Regions from separate parts of the Anabaena sp. WA102 genome, predicted to be linked through region 1. Evidence: riboswitches for the same ligand, from Rfam matches in the RefSeq annotation. Region 1 holds a riboswitch; the other holds the start of a gene.
The links. A riboswitch is a leader RNA that binds a small molecule or an ion and turns the genes downstream of it on or off. The one in region 1 is predicted to bind cobalamin.
Positions count from the first base shown of each region.

Region 2: linked by a shared signal. The riboswitch ahead of AA650_RS21185 (DUF1636 family protein) and the one ahead of AA650_RS02070 (DUF1636 family protein) in region 1 are both predicted to bind cobalamin.

Region 1 covers NZ_CP011456.1:511,640-515,069, reverse strand. The annotation lists gene AA650_RS02075 (TonB-dependent receptor plug domain-containing protein) at 1-1,007, opposite strand, end outside; gene AA650_RS02070 (DUF1636 family protein) at 1,291-1,671, opposite strand; cobalamin riboswitch at 2,044-2,185, opposite strand; gene AA650_RS02065 (MbnP family protein) at 2,259-2,759, opposite strand; gene AA650_RS02060 (chlorophyll a/b-binding protein) at 3,009-3,155, opposite strand; gene AA650_RS02055 (chlorophyll a/b-binding protein) at 3,204-3,416, opposite strand.
Region 2 covers NZ_CP011456.1:4,820,764-4,824,193, reverse strand. The annotation lists gene AA650_RS21190 (hypothetical protein) at 1-655, opposite strand, end outside; cobalamin riboswitch at 814-955, shown strand; gene AA650_RS21185 (DUF1636 family protein) at 1,301-1,708, shown strand; gene AA650_RS21180 (serine hydrolase) at 2,064-3,092, shown strand.

The sequences.
Region 1 (3,430 bases):
CCTAATTTTGAATTCCAGGTTAAATCAGTTAAAACTTGATCTGTGTATTTGCGATTTTTATCTGTAAGTGAATTAAAAAAACCTTGTCCATTTACAGGGAAAGGAATTGGAACTCCTCCTGGTGTTCCTTGTTCTTTATTTAAGTATAAAGTCGAGAAACTGAGAGTATTTCGTTTTCCTAAATCTGCTTCTAATTTGACATTAAAATTATTATAAAGTGCATCATTATTTTTTCGAGTTCCTGAAAAATTAGCTTCAGGAATAGAAAAAGGATAATTATTTTCAGCTTGGGTACGGTTATAACCTACAACCCAAGAAATATCACCTTTTTTACCGCTATTTTGAATACTCTGTTGATTGAGTCCGTAAGCACCAAAATTGACTTTTGCTTCTGTGGTAATTTTCTCTGTAGGACGACGGGTGATAATATTAATTACTCCCCCAATTGCATCAGAACCATACAGAGTTGAACCTCCTCCTGGTAATACTTCAATTCTTTGAATATTATTAGTTGTAAATTCGGAAAGATCAAAACCACCACTTCCAGCATTATTAATTGGTCTACCATCAAGTAATATTAATACTTGACCAGTATTAGAACCACGAATTAATTGACCACTTAAAGCATTAACTTCTGTTCCTACTGTACCATCACCTAATATACCAGGCAGAAATTTAAGTGCTTCTCTGATAGTTCTCGCACCTTGCGCTTCCATTTCTTCACCCGTAATTACATAAATTGGCCGGGTAGAATCTTTCACTGTTCCTTCCTGACGAAAGGGTGAAAAAACAGGTTCATTTAATAACTTCTCAATGACATCTATTTCAATATCAGCTTCTTTTTCTTCAATATCTGCTGGTGTATTTTGAGTAATTTTCTCTGTGACTGGTTCTTCATGTTGGGGAATTTCTACTCCTATAACTTTGTAATTCTCACACCACATTCCCAAAGTCACACTAGACGCAATAATTTGAATTCCCAGTTTCGCAACTAAATTAGTAGACATTTTTTACCTAAACACCTGTATAACTAAAAATTTGACCAAGGTAAAAGTTGCAGTCTTTTTCGTTAACTAGCACGGTAATTTACTCAATTACACGGTAAAAAAGACTGCGACAATAAAGAAAAAAGCCGCACTGCACTTGAATGAGAATTATAATCATTATCACACAAATGGTAAAAATTGCAATAGCGGCTTGGCATCAATTTAACTAGTCACCAACAGCAAAATACTTTTTATACTGATATCTAGTGAACAATTAACAATAGTTGACGTTTAACTTTGCCACTTATTTTAGTGCAGGTATTTTCGCTAAAATACCTTTTTTCAATGGTTCTGGGCGTTCTGACCAAGGTAGCAAACCATCCGCTTTAGCATAGTATAGACTGGCACATTTTAGTATAGCAAATGTACTATTATCTACGGGTAAATCACCAAAGAGATAGGTTGATTTTCCTGCTGCTGCAAAAGCAACGACACAGGAATGACTGCAAGCACTCATACATTCAACCCCCTGAATGGAGAATTGATTGTGCAATTCACTGTCTGCTGCAAGTTGTTGAAGCTGTTTTAGTAGTTGTTCACCTTTACTTTCACCAACTCGCTTACCGTCTTCCCACTTACCACCACAAGTTGTGCAGACAAATAGATTATGTTTTTGATTGAGCATTGATTTAGAAATGTGTAAGAATCAGTTAAAAATGCAGACATGAAAGTTTTTACAGCAGCAACTTCTCCTGTAAATAAATAATGTTTGAAATCATTCCTTCCCAAGTTAAAAAAGGGCTGATATCAATTGGTGTATTTGATTGAATGGCAAACTGCTATGTCTATTTGAAATTGCCAGAAATCTATTGAAGATAGCAGTAAGCGTCAGTCATATACGCTTCCCGTTTTCTTGAATAAAAGGTTGTAAAAAATTAAATTGACTGTTGATTGTCTCAGAGTCATAGACAATCTGTAGAGAATCTCTGAAGCTAAAATGATTACTTTTGATGGAAATATTCATGATTTTACTCATCTGTACCACGCAGATGGATATGAGTTGATTTTACTTTCGGCGGGCATTCTGACTTAGAGAGATAAATCTCATTACAGCTGCGGGACAGCGTTGGATTTACACCAAACTTTCCCCCTTGCGTTTAATGGTTTTTGCCATTAAAACCGACGTTGAGGACAAACATACAATAATTATCGTTTATTGTCAATGGGAGTGGTAGGATAATTTTATTGAAGTCTTGCTGAATTGAACTGCAATTACAAAAGATTGTCGTTAAATATAGCAATTACGACATTTTTATTAACATCAAACTTGGTAAAAATGACTTTTGAGGCATTCAAATTACTACAAGTTGATGGTTTTTGAATTCCCTCAATTGCTTGACAACAAGTGCTACCTAAATGAATCGAGAAACCCTGAGATTTTTCACTTTTTTCACCATGCTTTACCTGAGAATCGTGAGTTTGGGTTTTCCAATCCAAACGAGCAAATTTATAACCAAATAGCCAATTCCACCATAAAGAAGTCAGATTTAATGGAGATGGTGCAGTGACAGAATCAGCATGATTAAGATTGACAGGAACACCTAAAGTAAATTGTAAGCCTTGATAAGGTTGTTTACCCACTCTTCCTTGAAAATTAATTGTTACTTCTTGGGTATTAGTAGTTTGAGCTACAGTTTTGGTAACACCACCAAAATTTCCAGCCAGAATAATTCCTGCTATTGTGGCAGATGTTAATAATAATTGCCGTTTCATGGTTATTTGTATAAATACACGAATTTAGTCTGAAGTAGTCGTACCTTTACCAGACTCAATTTTCAGTTAAATAAATCACTAAGTCAAAAGACAAGTTGTCAAACTTGATTTTTAATATGATTGGTTGCTATAAATTACTGAATCTTTAAATCAAAAGAAGTCTTAGTTTCAAAAACCAAGACTCCATTTGAGATTACTTAATATTTTCCTAATTTAATTGATGTTTTATCTGTTGATTCAAGAACTGATTTACAGGCTTGTCAACCATCCAATCAAGCCATTTCCTGTAATCGCTTCTACAGCTATGAGTGAGACAAAGCCAATCATGGCTAAACGTCCATTCAGCTTTTCTGCGTATTCTGTGAAACCTACTCTTGGTGTTTGGTCTACTTTCATGATTTTCCTACTTTAATTAATGTTTTGTCTGTTGATTCAAGAACTGATTTACAGGCTTGTCAACCATCCAATCAAGCCATTTCCTGTAATCGCTTCTACAGCTATGAGTGAGACAAAGCCAATCATGGCTAAACGTCCATTCAGCTTTTCTGCGTATTCTGTGAAACCTACCCTTGGTGTTTGGTCTACATATACTTTGGGTTCAATCGCAAAGCTGTTGAGTTGACCTAGTTCGTTGGTGGTAAAGCCTTTAACTGTCATGTTTTTTCTTTATT
Region 2 (3,430 bases), 1.4 Mb from region 1:
AAGACTCATCAATAGAAGATAAATGGGAGTTACAACCACAGCCATGTTGATAAGTAAAACCGTATTTAGATGCTATACTTTGCACCTTCATTTGCATTGCAAACACCTTACCTGCGTGTAGAATAGCATCCCACGAACGCTTATGTTCTATATCTCTTTGATCAAATCTTAAAGCCCGTTCTTCAAACACATGATCTCGATAAATTGGGGCTAAATGCACATGATAGAAACTAGCTGGTAAATCATATCCAAATTCATCAAAAAGTTCCAAACCGATGCGAGCTACCTTGACCTCATTATTGTACTCAGAACCTTTTGACTCACAATTATGCAAAACTGCCTTAAAGTTTGGATAGTTGTGAATCATAAAGTCGTGACCGTAGAATTCCAGAGTTTCCCATGCCAGTTGCCCAAATAACTCAGAGAATGAAGGTATTAGCCGAAATAACTGGGGGCGGTCATTAAACAAATCAACATCACCATATTGCAGTTTATATTGAAACAACTGCGCCATTTCTACATAGACTTGTGGATTACTAAATCTGACATTTGCCCTGCCCTTAGCAATATCCTGCCACACACAAGGTAATTGAGCAACAGTAACCGCATTTTCACCAACAATGACGGCAACGTTAGAGGCTTCTTGAAGCTGCATATCTAATTTCCACAAAGAGTTTAATTAACAATTTACTGTAAATAATCCCTTTTTTATCTTCTCAACAGCATAAAAAAATGATACTTCATTCAGCCTCTGGGCAAAACAATAAACAGAATTATCCTCCCTTGTCTATTGACAAGACATAAAAAATATAGTATTCTCGCAACTGAATCGGTTTTAATGGGAAACAGTCATTAAACGCAAGGGGGAAAGTCTGGTGTAAATCCGACACTGTCCCGCAGATGTAAGGAGATTTATTCTCTAAGTCAGAATGCCCGCCGAAAGCAAAAAACTCACATCCATTTGCGTGGTACAGATGATTCAGACCATGAATGTTTCCATAGGAATTAATCAGTTTAGACCCCCAGAGAAACCCTACAAATTGTGTACTGTTCTGAGATTATTAACCGTCAATTTAATTATTTGCAATCCTGCACTTAAGAAAGTGGGAAGCTTTTATAGGTGAGACTTATTGCTATCTTCGTTAGATATATTTTGACAATAATAGAAAAGATGACAGCAAGTGAATCTTGTCCGTTTTCGTGTGCGGTTAATTATGCTTCTTTACACATTTTACAGTAGCCATATTGTAAAAACTCTTATGTCTGCGTTTCCGAATTATTCCTCAACATTTCTAAATCAATGCTCAATCAAAAACATAATCTATTTGTCTGTACTACTTGTGGTAGTAAGTGGCAAGATGGTAAGCGGGTTGGTGAAAGTCAAGGTGAACAACTACTAAAACAACTTCAAGAACTTGCTCAAGATAGTGAATTGCACAATCAATTCTGCATTCAGGGGGTTGAATGTATGAGCGCTTGCAGTCATTCCTGCGTGATTGCTTTTGTAGCCGAAGGAAAATCAACCTATCTCTTTGGTGATTTACCAGTAGATAGTAGTCCATCTGCGGTACTAGAATGTGCAAGTCAGTATTATACAAAATATGATGGTGTATTGCCTTGGTCAGAACGTCCAGAACCTTTAAAAAAAGGCATTTTAGCAAAGATTCCCGCACTAGGTGAGTGGGCAAAATTAAACAACAATAGTTGATAGGGAACGGGAAACAGAAGAATCAGTTGAGTCATTAATTCCGTCCGATTACTTATCAAAAAAAATAACCCAAAATGACCTCTAAAAACAACACCTAAATCAATCAATCCTGATTTCATTTACTTATCTAGAAAATATCTTTCAGAGGAAGAAGCAACAGGGAACAGAAAAAACTCATGTTTCTAAACATGAGATTAAAATAATGACACTGTTTTTTTTCGTGCTACGCATCTTTTAAAAACATCTTTTTCTTGACTGAAGCTCTAAACTGGTGCAAATGAGTGTTTCTTATCTGTTCCCTGTTCCCTGTTCCCTTTTTTTGTAAGTCAATTCAATCCTCTCCTCATACAACTGCATGAAACTACATTCATTGATCTTATTTAGTATCACGGCTACTCTTTTATTATCTCTACCAGTTAAAGCAAATCCTGATAACAACCAGCTTGAGAACCCAAATAGCTGGAGTCAAAATAAATCAAGTGTACAATTGCCGGAAATTAAATTTATTCCTCCAGATTCTGTCAGTAATACCAGTCCAATAGAGACTCATAACTTCACTGGTATATTTCCTTTGGGAAGAGAAATCTCAGAACTACAAACTCCTATTAAAACATTAATGGCTCGCTACAAGTTTCTTTCTCCTGGTATCTTTTTTATGGACTTGAACACAGGAGATTATTTAAGCATTAATGGCGATAAATCTTTTGCGGCTGCTAGTACAATTAAATATCCAATTTTGGTTGCTTTATTTCAGCAAGTAGATGCTGGAAAAATTCAATTAGATGAAACATTGGTTATGGGGAAAAAACATATTGCTGGTGGTTCGGGAAATATGCAGTATGGGCGGTTAGGAAGTAAGTTTAGTCTCTTAGAAACTGCAACTAGGATGATGACTATTAGCGATAACACCGCCACAAATATGATCATAGAGCGTTTGGGTGGAATTACTCAATTAAATCAAAAATTTCGCAGTTGGGGATTGCAAAATACTGTGATGCGAAATCGCCTGGGAGATTTTCAAGGAACTAATAAAACCAGTGCTAAAGATTTGGTAAAACTATCAGCTTTAATGGAAAATAATCAGTTACTTTCCAATACAAGTCAATTACAAGTAATAGGTATTATGAATGGTTGTCATAATAGAAGTTTATTACCTTCTGGTTTAGGTTCTGGTGCTAAGATAGCGCACAAAACAGGGACACTCAGGTTTATATTAGGGGATGCGGGTATTATTGAAACGCCATCAGGTAAGCGTTATTTAGCAGGAGTTTTTGTGCAAAGACCAAATAATGATCCTAGAGGAACAGATTTTATTCGTCAAGTTTCTCAGGTAGTATATGGTTATTTTGACCAAGCAAAAGTAAGTAACCAAGTAAGATTATAGACAAGTACCACAGGGCGTAAATAAACCAATCATTTTCAATCACTAAAAAGATGATGATCATTAACTTACCCCCCAGTGTACTAGGAGTGAATTATATTCTAAGCAAAGACAAACTGTTTAGGATCTGTCAAATTCAAACTACTAGCTTGAATCCCAGTGAGAGTCGCTAAAGTTTGATTATTGAAGACAATCGCAGTATCTCCACCAACTTGATTTAACTTGAGTGTAGATGAGGTAATGCCGGTAATGGACTATATTCTACCCAATTTAATTACCGCAAAACCTATATTCCCAAAGAGGCTTATCTGTTAGTTAAAGCTGAACAGGCGTTTTTATTA